DNA from 3 places in the Kocuria sp. MNB10 genome. Region 1 is predicted to be linked to each of the others. Evidence: riboswitches for the same ligand, from Rfam matches in the RefSeq annotation. Region 1 holds a riboswitch; each other region holds the start of a gene.

Region 1 (3,988 bases):
GCGACGGCGCGCAGCGCCTCGAGTCCCGCCGCCTCCAACGCCAACACACCCGCCGGGGCACCCGGCATGGTCTTGGCGAACAGGGGCCCGTCCGGGGTCTCGAGCCAGTAGGCGCGGGCGGTGTCCCCGCCGCTCAGGGGACGGGCATCGCTCACGCGCAGGTCCGCGACAATCTCACCGGGAAGCTCATCGATGGTGGCCATGCGTCTTGTCTACACCATGCCGCACTGCGCACCACCCCGGACGACTCAGTGGCCACAGTGGAACGCGTGGTGGACGGGGACACCCTGGACGCCACGATCGCGGGGAAGTCCACGCGGGTGCGGCTGCTGAACATCAATACCCCGGAGGTCGCGCGGGACGGTCAGCCCGGCGAGTGCCTCGCGGACGAGGCCACGGCCAAGCTTGAGGACCTACTGCCCAAGGGATCCACGATCCACCTGGACTACGACGTGGAACGCACGGACCGCTACGGCCGCACCCTCGCCCGAGTGACCCGCGACGACGACGGGTTGAACGTCAACCAGGCACTCGTCAAGGCGGGCCTGGCAACGCCCATGACCGTGGGCGCCAACAGCACGTACCGGCGAGAGATGGACAGCGCGTACAACGTCGCCCAGGCCATGCAGGTCGGTTTCTTCGACCCGAAGCAGGACTGCGCGCCGCCGGGGGAATCCGCATCCCCCGGCACCACAACTCCGAGCACCGCGAGCCCGAGCGCGACGCCGAGTCCCACCTCGTCCTCCACGCCCACTCCCACGCCGACGCTCGAGGCGCCTCCCGCGGTCGTGGAGGACGAGGTCGCCGTGGGCGATCCGGCACCCCAACCCAATCCCGCTCCGCAACCGAACTACAACTACAACCCCGCCCCCGCGCAGCCCGCGGCACCTCAGCTACCGGCCGCGCCCCGGGTACCTGCTGCCCCGCAGCTGCCGGCGGCACCCCACGTGCCCCCGGCTCCCGAGAGTGATGGCGGTTATCCCGGTTACACCGGCCCCCGGTGCTACGAACCGGGAGGAAAGGTCTGGCACCCATGCTGAGTTGCTGATGACACGCCAAGGCGCGCCCACCCGGTCGGTTGACCGGGTGGGCGTCCCTGTTTTTCGCCGCGCTTTGGTCACGCGGGTGCACCGGCGAGCCGCCGGATGCACGGCGGCCCGAACTCAGGGTTCGTGACGACCGGGGTTGGCGGTCGCGCTGCGCAAGGGGGACGGCGTCGTCGTCGGAGCGGGTGCCTGCGAGGACGCGGACCCGCCCGCGGCCGGCGCCGCGGCTATCGAGCGCGAGACCCAGTTCTCGGGTCCCAACTCGGGCATCTTCATGTCCTGCACGTCGTGGGGCAGGATGACCACGGCAGGGCCCAGGTGCCCCCGTGCGGTCCATTCAGCCCGCTTGGGAAGACGAGCGCGGCGGGAGGCCGGCGGTTCCGTCATCGTTCGTGGGCCTCGTCACGAGGCTGTGCTACGCTCGCTCGTAACAAAGGATCATGAGTCCCGGTGCGAAGCTCTGGCTAACCGGGCGGCAACCCTCCAGCTGTAGTGGGGTGCCCCAGATGAGGATCCGGCCGCCGCGCAACCGCGTGGTCGGCAAGTACGGCGCTCGGAGCTCATCCTCCGGCGTCCTAACGCCGGAGGATTTTTTATATGCCCGCACCCCTCGCAGCGTCAGAACCCGCGCCCGTGACTGGCCCGCCCACGGGGACGTCCTGGCTGGTCCGGCGCCCGCGCCGCTCCACGCTTGTCTCGTTCGAAGTGTTCCCGCCGCGGCCCACCGCGGACCCGGACACTGTGTGGCGCAACATCGACGCCATGGCCCAGGCCGGGCCGGATTTCTTCTCGGTCACCCACGGTCACGCCGGCCATCACGGCGTCTCCCGCGAGGCGCTGCGCCACCTGCGCCGCACGACCAAGACCCCGGTCATGGCGCACTTCACGTGCGGTGGCACGGACCGCGCGGGTCTCGAGCGCGCCGTGGACCAGTTGCTGGACGACGGCGTTCGCGACCTCCTCGCGCTGCGCGGCGACCCGCCCCTGGGTACCGGGGAATGGCGGACCCCAGCGGGTGGCCTGGGCCGGGCCTCCCAACTGGTGGAGCTGATCCGGGACGTCGAACGACGTCGCTTCGGCACCGGGTTCCGCCCGGGTCAGCGACCGCTGTCCGTGTCGGTGGCGTGCTACCCGTCCCCCGCGCGAGGCCGCGACTTCGAGGCGGATCTCGCGTCCCTGTGGGACAAGCAGGAGGCCGGCGCGGACTACGCGATCACGCAGGTGCTCTACGAACCCGAGGACTACGCCACGTTCCTGGAACGCGCGCGCTCGGAGGGCATCCACATCCCCGTGGTCGCCGGGCTCATGCCGCTGAGCAACCCTCAAAGGTTGCAGCGCATGACCGAGATCACCGGGGTCCGGGTCCCGGAACGCCTCACCCGGTTCCTGCGCGCCGACACTCCCGAGGAACTGCGCCACCGAGGGGTCGCGGCCACCCTGTCCCTGATCGACGACCTCATGGATCTGGGCTGCGCCGGTTTCCACCTGTACACGTTCAACCGCCCCGAGGCGGCGCTGACCATCCTGGAGCACCTGCGGGTCCGGGATGCCGCACGCGAATACCGAGGCCGCAGCCCCGCGGCCTGACCTCCGCACCAGCCCCGACCGACCCGTGAACCGATCGTGTTGGCTTCGACCGCCACATCCGGGCAGGCCGAAAACCGTTCGTAGCGGCACCACCCACGCTGACGTTCCCCTTACCCCGCCGCGCCGGAGCACACCCGTTGCCGCGGCTCATCACACCCCCTAACCGCCATACCCCACACCAGCTCCGAGGAGTTCCCATGAGCACCCAGCCCGTCCCGTTCCCCGCCGCCACGATCCTGGGCTACCCCCGCATCGGCCCCGACCGCGAGCTCAAGCGCGCACTCGAGTCCTATTGGAAGGACCCGCAACAGCACCCCGCCACCACCGTGCTGGACACCCTCGCCCGGTTGCGTGAGCGCACCGCCACGCGATTGTCCGAACTCGGCCTCACCACGGATCACGCGGTGCCGTCCGAGGGGTTCGCGGTGGACCACGTCCTGGACACGTCCCTGGCGCTAGGCGCGGTTCCCGCGCGGTTCATCGCGGACGGCTACGAGCCCGCCGCCCCGGACACGCCCCGCGGGATCGAGCTGATCACGGCGTTGTCCCGCGGCACCGATCGGTTGGAGCCGCTCGAGATGACCAAGTGGTTCGACACCAACTACCACTACTACGTACCCGAGATCGGCCCGGACACCCCGTTGCGTGCGAACCCCGAGAGCCTCGTGTCCCGCTACCGGACCACCCTCGGGACCACCGGGATCACCACCCGCCCGGTCCTCGTGGGCCCCGTGAGCCTGCTCTTGCTCTCACGCCCCGAGACCACCGATGCCGTCGCAAGTCACCCCCTGCAGCGCCTCGACGACGTCGTGGCCGAATACGCCGCGATCCTGCGAGCCCTGGCTGAGGCCGGCGTCGAATGGGTGCAACTCGACGAGCCGGCCCTCGCCGCGGACGGGTGGAGCGTGGAACGCACCGAACTCGTGGCCGCCCTCGAGAGCGCCTACACCCAACTTTCGAACGAGCAACAGCGCCCCGCGATCCTCGTGACCGTGGGCTACGGCGATGCCGGCGAGGACGCCCAGCTCGCCCTGGCCCACACGAACGTCGACGCCCTGGCCATCGACCTCGACCGCGGGGACGTCCCCGGCAAGAAGGCACTCGAGGCATGGGGCGAACGCCCCGTCGTGGGCGGCGTCGTGGGCGGACGCACCGTGTGGCGCACCGACCTCGCGCGCGCCGTCGAGACCCTGGACCGGCTGCGCGCCGCGGCCCGCGGGCCGGTGGCCGTGGGCACCGCGACGCCGCTGCTGCACGTCCCGCACGACGTCGCCCGCGAGACCGCACTGGATCCGGACGTCACCAGCTGGGTCGCGTTCGCGGACCAGAAGGTGACCGAGGTGGTCGGGCTCGCG
Region 2 (3,988 bases), 590 kb from region 1:
GTCTTCTTGACTGACACGAACGCGACTCCTCGCACGTGATGGGCCTGTCGGATGTGTTCCGCGTGGGAACTCTTACCGGCCAAGCATAGAGAATGGGCGCGCACCCGGTGCCCGACGGCCCGGCGGGCAGCCGGTGGCATACTCGGGAGGGACGTTTTCCCGCGGATGGAGCAGCTCATGACACAGCAGTGGCAGTCGGATCTCGAGGCCTGGGCGGGCGGCTGGGCCGCCATCCGCGAGGACGAGGCCCCGCAGGGCGTTCGGGCATGGAACGGTTCCCTCCCCCAGGACACCGTGGGAGACGAGGAGCTGGTCCTGGTGTGCGAGCCCTCGGAAGCCGATGCGGTCCGGGAGGCGGTGGCCGCGGCGGGCCGCGAGGTGCTCTCCTCGCAGGTGCTGCTCTCCGGCGCGGTGCAGGATCTCGACCGCGGCCTGGGCCTCCCCGGGGATGCCGGACTCTTCGACGCCCCCATGGGCGACTGGTCCCGCTTCGAGGTGGACGAGTGGGGTCACCCCGTGGTGCACTCCACCCTGAGCGTCCAGGACGAGGTGGCGTTCATGGGGCCGCTGGTCGCGGATCCCAGCACGGAACGTGATTCGTCCGAGGTGCTGGACCCGCTCGTCTCGACCATGGCCAATGAAGCGTTCCTGGCCGATGCGCAGCGGCTCTACACCGTGGTCCCGGAGGACCAGGTGGGCCAGCGCGAGTCGCAGGGCTGGCAGCGGGTGGCGGCGGTGTTGCGCCTGGCGTGAGCGAGGCGCAGCGTCGGCGGCCGTGCGCCGGCACCGTCGCGCCCCGCTCTCAGGCCAGGACCTGGCGCTTCGAGGAGATCACTCCGGTGTTGAACCCGGCCAGGTGGAGACCGCCGTGGAAGCGCGCGTGCTCGATCTTCACGCACTGGTCCATCACCACGTCCAGCCCGGCGTCCTCCGCGATGGCCGCCGCTTCCTCGTTCCACGAGCCCAGCTGCAGCCACAGGGTCTTGGCGCCCACGGCTACGGCCTCCCGTGCCACGCCGGGCAGGTCCGCGTCCTTGCGGAACACGTCCACGAGGTCCGGGACCTCGGGCAGCTCCGCGAGCGACGGGTAGGCCTTCTGGCCCAGCACCTCGTCCAGCACGGGGTTCACGAAGTACACGCGGTACGGGCTCGACGACTGCAGGTACGTGGCCACGAAGTAGCTCGCACGGGACGGCTTGTTGGACATCCCCACGATCGCGATCGAGCGCGTGCCTCGGAGGATGCCGAGCCGTTCGGGGGCGCTGGGGCCCACCCAGGTGCGTTGCGTGCTCATGCCTGTTCTCCTTCGTCTCCGGGCAGCGCGCAGGCCGCCGCACTGTTGCCCTGGTCCAGGGTGGTGCGCGCCGCGCCCGTGAGCGCGGCGGAGGGGGCGACGACGCCGCCCTCCCGGTCCCTTCCGCTGGCTGCGCTCAGTGCCTGGTCCAGGTCCCACAGGATGTCCGCGGTGTCCTCGAGACCCACGGAGATCCGGATCAGGTCCTCCTTGACCCCGCCCGCGGCGAGCTGTTCGGAGCTCAACTGCTGGTGGGTCGTGGACGCGGGGTGCAGCACGAGGGTGCGGGCGTCCCCGATGTTGGCCAGGTGTGAGGCCAGTTGCAGGCTCCCGATGAATCGGGCGCCCACCTCACGGCCGCTCAACTCGTCCGTGCCAGCCACACCGAAGGCGAAGACGGATCCGATGCCGTGGGGCAGGTACTTCTGCGCGCGTTCGTGGTGGGGGTGGTCCTCGAGTCCCGCGTAATTGACGTAGGAGATGCGTGGATCCGTGGCGAGCCACTGCACGACCTCCTGCGCGTTCGCCACGTGGGCGTCCATGCGCTGGGGGAGGGTCTCCACACCCTGCAGCAGGTTCCACGCGGCCTGCGGGGTCAGGGACGCCCCGATGTCGCGCAGCTGTTCCGAACGGAGCTTGGTCAGGAATCCGTACTCACCGAAGTTCCCCCACCACGACACGTTGTTGTACGAGGGAACCGGTTCGGTCATGGCCGGGAACTTCCCGTTGCCCCAGTCGAAGCCGCCGGATTCGACCACCACGCCGCCCAGGGTGTTACCGTGCCCGCCCAGGAACTTGGTGATCGAGTGGATCACGATGTCCGCGCCGTGCTCGAACGGGCGGCACAGGTACGGGGTGTTGAGGGTCGCGTCCACGATCAGCGGGACACCCGCCTCGCGGGCCACCGCGGCGAGCCCCTCCAGATCGGCGATCTCGCCGGACGGGTTGGCCACGAGTTCGGTGTACACGGCCTTGGTGTGCTCGGTGATCGCAGCCTTGTAGTCCGCCGGGTCGGTCCCGGGGACGAAGGTGGTTTCCACACCGAAGCGACGCAGGGTCACGTCCAGCTGGGTGACCGTTCCGCCGTAGAGCTGGGACGAGGCCACCACGTGGTCACCCTGGCCACACAGCGTGGCGAACGTGATGAACTCGGCGGCCATCCCGGAGGACGTGGCGACCGCCCCGATCCCGCCCTCGAGGGAGGCGATGCGCTCTTCCAAGGCCGCCACGGTGGGGTTGCCGATGCGCGAGTAAATGTTGCCGTACTTCTGCAGCGCGAACAGGTTGGCGGCGTCGTCGGCGTCCTTGAAGACGAACGAGCTGGTCTGGTAGATGGGCACGGAGCGGGCGCCGTGCTCGGCGTCCGGGGTGCCGCCGGCGTGCAGGGCGCGGGTGCGGAAACCGAACTGGTGCTCGGCCATGGATGTCCTCCTCGTCGGCCGGGTACGGCTCCCGTCCGACAGCTGCCCGGGGCCGCGCAGCACTCCATCGGTCCTGACGGTAGCACCGTGCAGTTGGCCGAGCACTGCGGGTTGCTGCGGCGTCATGGATCCAGGTCTCTCGGCCGCTCGGGATGGTGCGTCTATTGTGTCGCGCGCGTGGGTGACGGACCAAACCGTGCGGATCGCAGCCGCCCGAAAGCGGGTGAGATTGATCCAGAAAAATGACTCGATGACCTCGGATAACACGGTGTTCTGAATCACTTAGATTAGGAAAGGTGAGCCTTGCCTTACTCGTATTTCAGGCGCACAGTAAATGCGCCCGGAGCATCCGCCGACACGATTCGGCGGGGAGGAGTGACCCGGGTCCACCAGGAAAAGGGGGCACGGCCATGAGGTCCGCGCGTAAAACCGCTGTCGCGGCAAGCGGCACGACACTGTGTGACATGAAGCCGGGTGATTCCCAACGGGTCGACTCAGTGCTGCAGGCCGCGGATCCCGCCGTACGCCGTCGCCTCGAGGCCCTGGGCTTCCGCCCCGACGAAGAGGTCACGTGCGTGCGACGCGCCCCCATGGGGTGCCCGATCCTGTTCCGCGTGTGCGGCGCGGACATCTGCCTGCGCAAGGAACAAGCACGCATGATCACGGTGGCCGGTTCCGCGGCGGTGAGTGATCGACCCGAACTCGCCCGGTCGGCGTCGTGACCTGTCATGCACCCGAGGGGCGTGGGAACACCGTGTCCCTGGACGCCGCCGAGGTGGCCCTGATCGGATGCCCCAACACCGGCAAGTCCTCCCTGTTCAACCGGCTCACCGGCCTGACCGCCGCCACGGGTAACTACCCCGGCGTGACCGTCACGCGCTCGCGAGGTGTGGCCGCCACCCCCGCCGGCAGGATCACGCTCACCGACCTCCCCGGGACGTACTCGCTCGAACCCGCGAGCCCGGACGAGCAGGTGGTCCTGGACCACCTCACGGGAGCCCTGGAAACCGACGAGGCACCCGGTGCCCTGCTCGTGGTGCTGGACGCCACGACCATGCACCGCGCCCTGGGACTGTGCGCGGAGGCGCTCGCGCTGGGGCGGCCCACCGCGGTGGTGCTGACCATGATCGACGAGCTGCGCGGCCACGGCGGGGACATCGACACCGCCGCCCTCTCCCGAGCGCTCGGGGTGCCCGTGGCGGAGACCGTGGCGCACAAGGGCCGGGGGATCGACGACGTCCGGGAGCTGCTGGGCCGCGCCGCCCAGTGGCCC
Region 3 (3,988 bases), 610 kb from region 1:
CGCCCGGCTCCGTGTGCGCGAAAACCTTCATGGCCACTCCTTCGTTGCGTGTGTGTAAGTCGCCTTATCAGGTGAGCTGTGTCACTACTCTAGGCCGCTACGCCGAGTTGTCCACGGGTCCGTGCCCGTCGCATCGGGGGACGACGACGCCGCTCACGCGCCCCGGTCTCAGGCGCGGGGTTCTGGAGCCGACTTTTGCGCGGCCCGCCGAGCGGCACGGTTGGCCGGCCCCACGGCGGACACCAGCACCGCGACCTGCAGCAGTACACCCACCAGCCCGGCGACGATGCCCCATTCGGGCCACCCCAGAACGAGCAACACGATCGCCGCCACCACGGCACACACGGCCACGGGAACGGACCACCGCACCCTCGGAAGGGCCGCGGCGTGACCCGCGGACCACGCGGCGTCGGACGCGCGCGTGTGCCGGGTCCGGAGGCCCACGGCCCCGTTGCGATCGAGCGAGCCGGCGGCCGCTGCCCTGACGGTCACCACTGTCACGACGCACACCAGGACCGTGCTGAACGACAGCATGATCACTCCGAGCAGGTCCTCGTCCACGGTTCCCTCCGGGTCACGGGCATTTCCTCCACCCTACGACCGTCACGGATCCGGGCACTGCGGATCCGGTGACGTCATCCGCGAACGCCTCCACGGCAAGGTGCTCCGCCGCAGGGCAGAACCCAGTGGGGAATCCTGGTCGTCGTCAGCTGACACAAGGTCATGACGGGGTCGCTCTCTTCCCCATCGCCAGGGATGGGGCGGTCACGGTGACCGGGGTCGACGACGCCGCCCTGCCGGACCTGCGGGACCGGGTGCGAGCGGCGTCGTCGTTGGAGGGAGGTGTCAGCCCACCAGCTCGCGGGACGGCGTGTCCGCGACGGAGGGCTCGCCCACGAACGCGCCGCGGTACTTCGCAGCGGGATGGGTGTCCTTGACCCGGGGACGGCCCTCGCCGTAGAGGGACTCGCGCAGGGTGGTGCCCTCGTACTCGGTGCGGTAGCGCCCGCGCTTCTGCAACTCGGGGACCACGTACTCCACGAAGTCCTCGAAGGAACCGGGGCTCACATGGTAGGCCAGGTTGATGCCGTCCAGGCCGCCCTCGTCCACCCAGGTTTCGAGCTGATCCGCGACGGTCTGCGCGGAGCCCACGAGGACCGCACCCATCCCACCCAGGGCGCAGTGCTTGGCGATCTCCTCGCGCGTCCACTGCTTGTCCTTGGACTGCAGCGTGAACGGGGTCAGGAAGGACTGGATGGAGTCGGTCTTGATGTAGTTCAAGGCCTCGTCCTCGTCGAACTGGGACAGGTCCACGCCGGACCACCCACCGATGATCGCCTGGGAGGCCTCCAGGTCCACGTATTGCAAGTAATCGCGGTACTTCTCCTGGGCCTGCTCGTCCGTGTCCGCGACGACCACGGAGAGCATCGCGTAGATCTTGACGTCGTCACGGCTGCGGCCCTCGGCCTGAGCCCGGTCGCGGATCTTGTCAGTCACGAAACGCGTGAGGTCCGGGCGCAACCCGCCGATGAACACGGCTTCCGCGTGCTTACCCGCGAACGCCTGCCCGCGCGAGGACGCGCCGGCCTGGAAGATCAGCGGTGTGCGCTGCGGGGACGGTGCCGTGAGCCCCGCTCCGGGAACCGTGAAGTGCTCCCCGCTGTGCCGGATGGGATGGACCTTGGTGGGATCCGCGTAGACACCCGTCTCACGGTTCTGAACCACAGCGTCCTCCTCCCACGAGCCCTCCCAAAGCTTGTAGCACACGTCCAGGAACTCCTCCGCGATCTCGTAACGCGTATCGTGCTCAATCTGGCGCGGCAGGCCCTGGTTCTCCGCAGCGGACGGAAGGTAGGAGGTCACCACGTTGAATCCCACGCGGCCCTTGGTGAGGTGATCCAGTGTGGCGTACTTGCGGGCCAGGGTGTAGGGCTGCTCGTAGGTCACCGCGCTCGTCACGCCGAAGCCCAGGTGCTCGGTCACGGCGGCCATGGCCGAGACCTGCATGAACGGGTCGTTGACCGGGAACTGGGCCCCGTCACGCACGGCCGGAGCCGCGGAGTTCTTGTAGATGTCGTAGATGCCCACCACGTCCGCAAGGAACAGGGCGTCGAACTTGCCCCGCTCCAGCAGCTTGGCCAGCCCCGTCCAGTACTCGATGGTGTTGTACTCGGTGGCCCGGGACCGCGGGTGACGCCACAACCCGAAGCTCTGGTGATCCACGCAGGTCATGTCGAACGCGTTGACGGAAATCCGTTTGCTCATCTCGGTCAGCCCCTCAGCAGGAACACGACCCGCGCCCCGTGCACCACCTACGGCGGCCTACCTTGCGGGTCCAGCGCGCTTGTGTGGCGCCGTACTTGCCGCATGCGGTGTGTCATGCGGCCCGATCCTCACCTGGGGCACCCCGCTACGGGAGAGGGTTGCCGTCCGACAAGCCAGGGCTAAACGTCGGCACTCGTGATCGTTGTGGCATCGATCCTAACGGGGATCCCCGGTCCTCGGAAACACCTCGGGTTACGGCACGTCACGACGGCGCCCCGGCGCGTCACACGATTTGCACCCGCGGGCTCCCGGCCCGTTCAATGGTGTGGTTCCCATCCGGAGCGGCTGAGAGACCTGGCTCGTTGACGTCGCAGCAACCAGCCCCACGCGGGCAAGGTGCTAATGCCAGGAACGATGGAGTTGATGAATTGAGCCATATCCTCACGCGCCCGGAATCTGCCGTCGACGCCGCTGCGGTCACCTTCGACCGGGTCGGCAAGTCCTTCCCCGCACACCACGGAGCGCATGTCCACGACGTCCTGAGGGACGTGACCTTCACGGTGCGTCCGGGCGAGATCGTCTCCGTCCTGGGCCCCTCGGGGTGCGGCAAGTCCACCCTGCTACGCGCCGTGGCCGGGCTCGGCACGGCGAGCGAGGGCGAAGTCCGGATCGACGACTCGGTGGTGCGCGAGATCGACCCGCGCTGCGCCGTCGGCTTCCAGGAACCGCGGTTGCTGCCGTGGCGCAGCGTGGCGCGCAACGTGGCACTGGGTCTGCCCCACGGGACTCCCGCCCGGGAAGGGAAGCGGCGGGTGGCGCAGCTGTTGGAGCTCGTCGGCCTGTCCCACCACGCGAATCACCGTCCCTCGGAGATCTCCGGGGGCATGGCACAGCGCGCATCCCTCGCCCGGGCCCTGGCACGGAACCCGCGGGTCCTGCTGTTGGACGAGCCCTTCGGGGCCCTGGACGCCCTGACCCGGATCAGGATGCAGGATCTGCTGCTGGACGTGCACCGCGCCGATCCCACGACCGTGCTCATGGTCACCCACGACGTCGAGGAAGCCCTGGTGCTCTCCGATCACGTGGTGGTGCTCGCGCGGGAAACGGCCACGGGCCCCGCGACCATCGCCGAGATCATCTCCCCCGAGCTGGCCCGCCCGCGCTCCCGCGAGGACAGTGAGATCACCGCGCTGCGCGCCCACCTGTTGGCCTTGCTCGGCGTGGAGCGCTGAGCGCATGGCGCAGTTGTCCCGACGCCGCGCCCTGCAGGCACTCGGCCTGTCCGCGCTGGCGCTGCCCCTGAGCGGATGCGTCATGGAGGGCGAAGGTCCGGGCCGCGGTGTGGCCGGCGGTTCCGCGCACGAGATCTACCTGGACTATGCGACCTACAACCCGCTGTCCCTGATCATCAAGGCCAAGGGCTGGCTCGAGAAGGTCGCCGAGGCCCACGGTCAGACCGTGACGTGGGTGTACTCGGCCGGTTCCAACAAGGCCAACGAGTCGCTACGCGCCGGGGTCGTGGACGTGGGCTCCACGGCAGGTTCCGCCGCACTGCTCGCGCGTGCCAACCGCTCGCCGATCAGGACGATCGACCTGTTCTCACAGCCCGAGTGGTCCGCGCTCGTGCGCACCCCGGACTCCCCCGTGCGCACCGTGGCGGATCTCGCGGGCACGTCCGTGGCCGCGACGAAGGGCACGGATCCGTACTTCTTCCTCCTACAGT

Evidence for each region. Region 1 has a riboswitch for S-adenosylmethionine ahead of ACW9PK_RS04315 (methylenetetrahydrofolate reductase). Riboswitches for the same ligand answer to the same signal wherever they lie in the genome.
Region 2: another riboswitch for S-adenosylmethionine. It lies ahead of ACW9PK_RS07030 (O-acetylhomoserine aminocarboxypropyltransferase/cysteine synthase family protein); the one in region 1 lies ahead of ACW9PK_RS04315 (methylenetetrahydrofolate reductase).
Region 3: another riboswitch for S-adenosylmethionine. It lies ahead of ACW9PK_RS07085 (LLM class flavin-dependent oxidoreductase); the one in region 1 lies ahead of ACW9PK_RS04315 (methylenetetrahydrofolate reductase).

What each region holds. Positions count from the first base shown of each region.
Region 1 is NZ_CM133411.1:972,461-976,448, forward strand. It holds gene ACW9PK_RS04300 (fructosamine kinase family protein) at 1-203, opposite strand, end outside; gene ACW9PK_RS04305 (thermonuclease family protein) at 252-1,040, shown strand; gene ACW9PK_RS04310 (hypothetical protein) at 1,164-1,433, opposite strand; SAM riboswitch class IV at 1,483-1,599, shown strand; gene ACW9PK_RS04315 (methylenetetrahydrofolate reductase) at 1,680-2,633, shown strand; gene metE (5-methyltetrahydropteroyltriglutamate--homocysteine S-methyltransferase) at 2,831-3,988, shown strand, end outside.
Region 2 is NZ_CM133411.1:1,566,479-1,570,466, forward strand. It holds gene ACW9PK_RS07015 (YkvI family membrane protein) at 1-17, opposite strand, end outside; gene ACW9PK_RS07020 (hypothetical protein) at 178-753, shown strand; gene ACW9PK_RS07025 (CoA-binding protein) at 803-1,294, opposite strand; gene ACW9PK_RS07030 (O-acetylhomoserine aminocarboxypropyltransferase/cysteine synthase family protein) at 1,291-2,715, opposite strand; SAM riboswitch class I at 2,777-2,874, opposite strand; gene ACW9PK_RS07035 (FeoA family protein) at 3,180-3,437, shown strand; gene feoB (ferrous iron transporter B) at 3,470-3,988, shown strand, end outside.
Region 3 is NZ_CM133411.1:1,578,587-1,582,574, reverse strand. It holds gene ACW9PK_RS07095 (alcohol dehydrogenase) at 1-31, opposite strand, end outside; gene ACW9PK_RS07090 (SdpI family protein) at 169-561, opposite strand; gene ACW9PK_RS07085 (LLM class flavin-dependent oxidoreductase) at 847-2,274, opposite strand; SAM riboswitch class IV at 2,352-2,466, opposite strand; SAM riboswitch class I at 2,595-2,686, shown strand; gene ACW9PK_RS07080 (ABC transporter ATP-binding protein) at 2,694-3,497, shown strand; gene ACW9PK_RS07075 (aliphatic sulfonate ABC transporter substrate-binding protein) at 3,502-3,988, shown strand, end outside.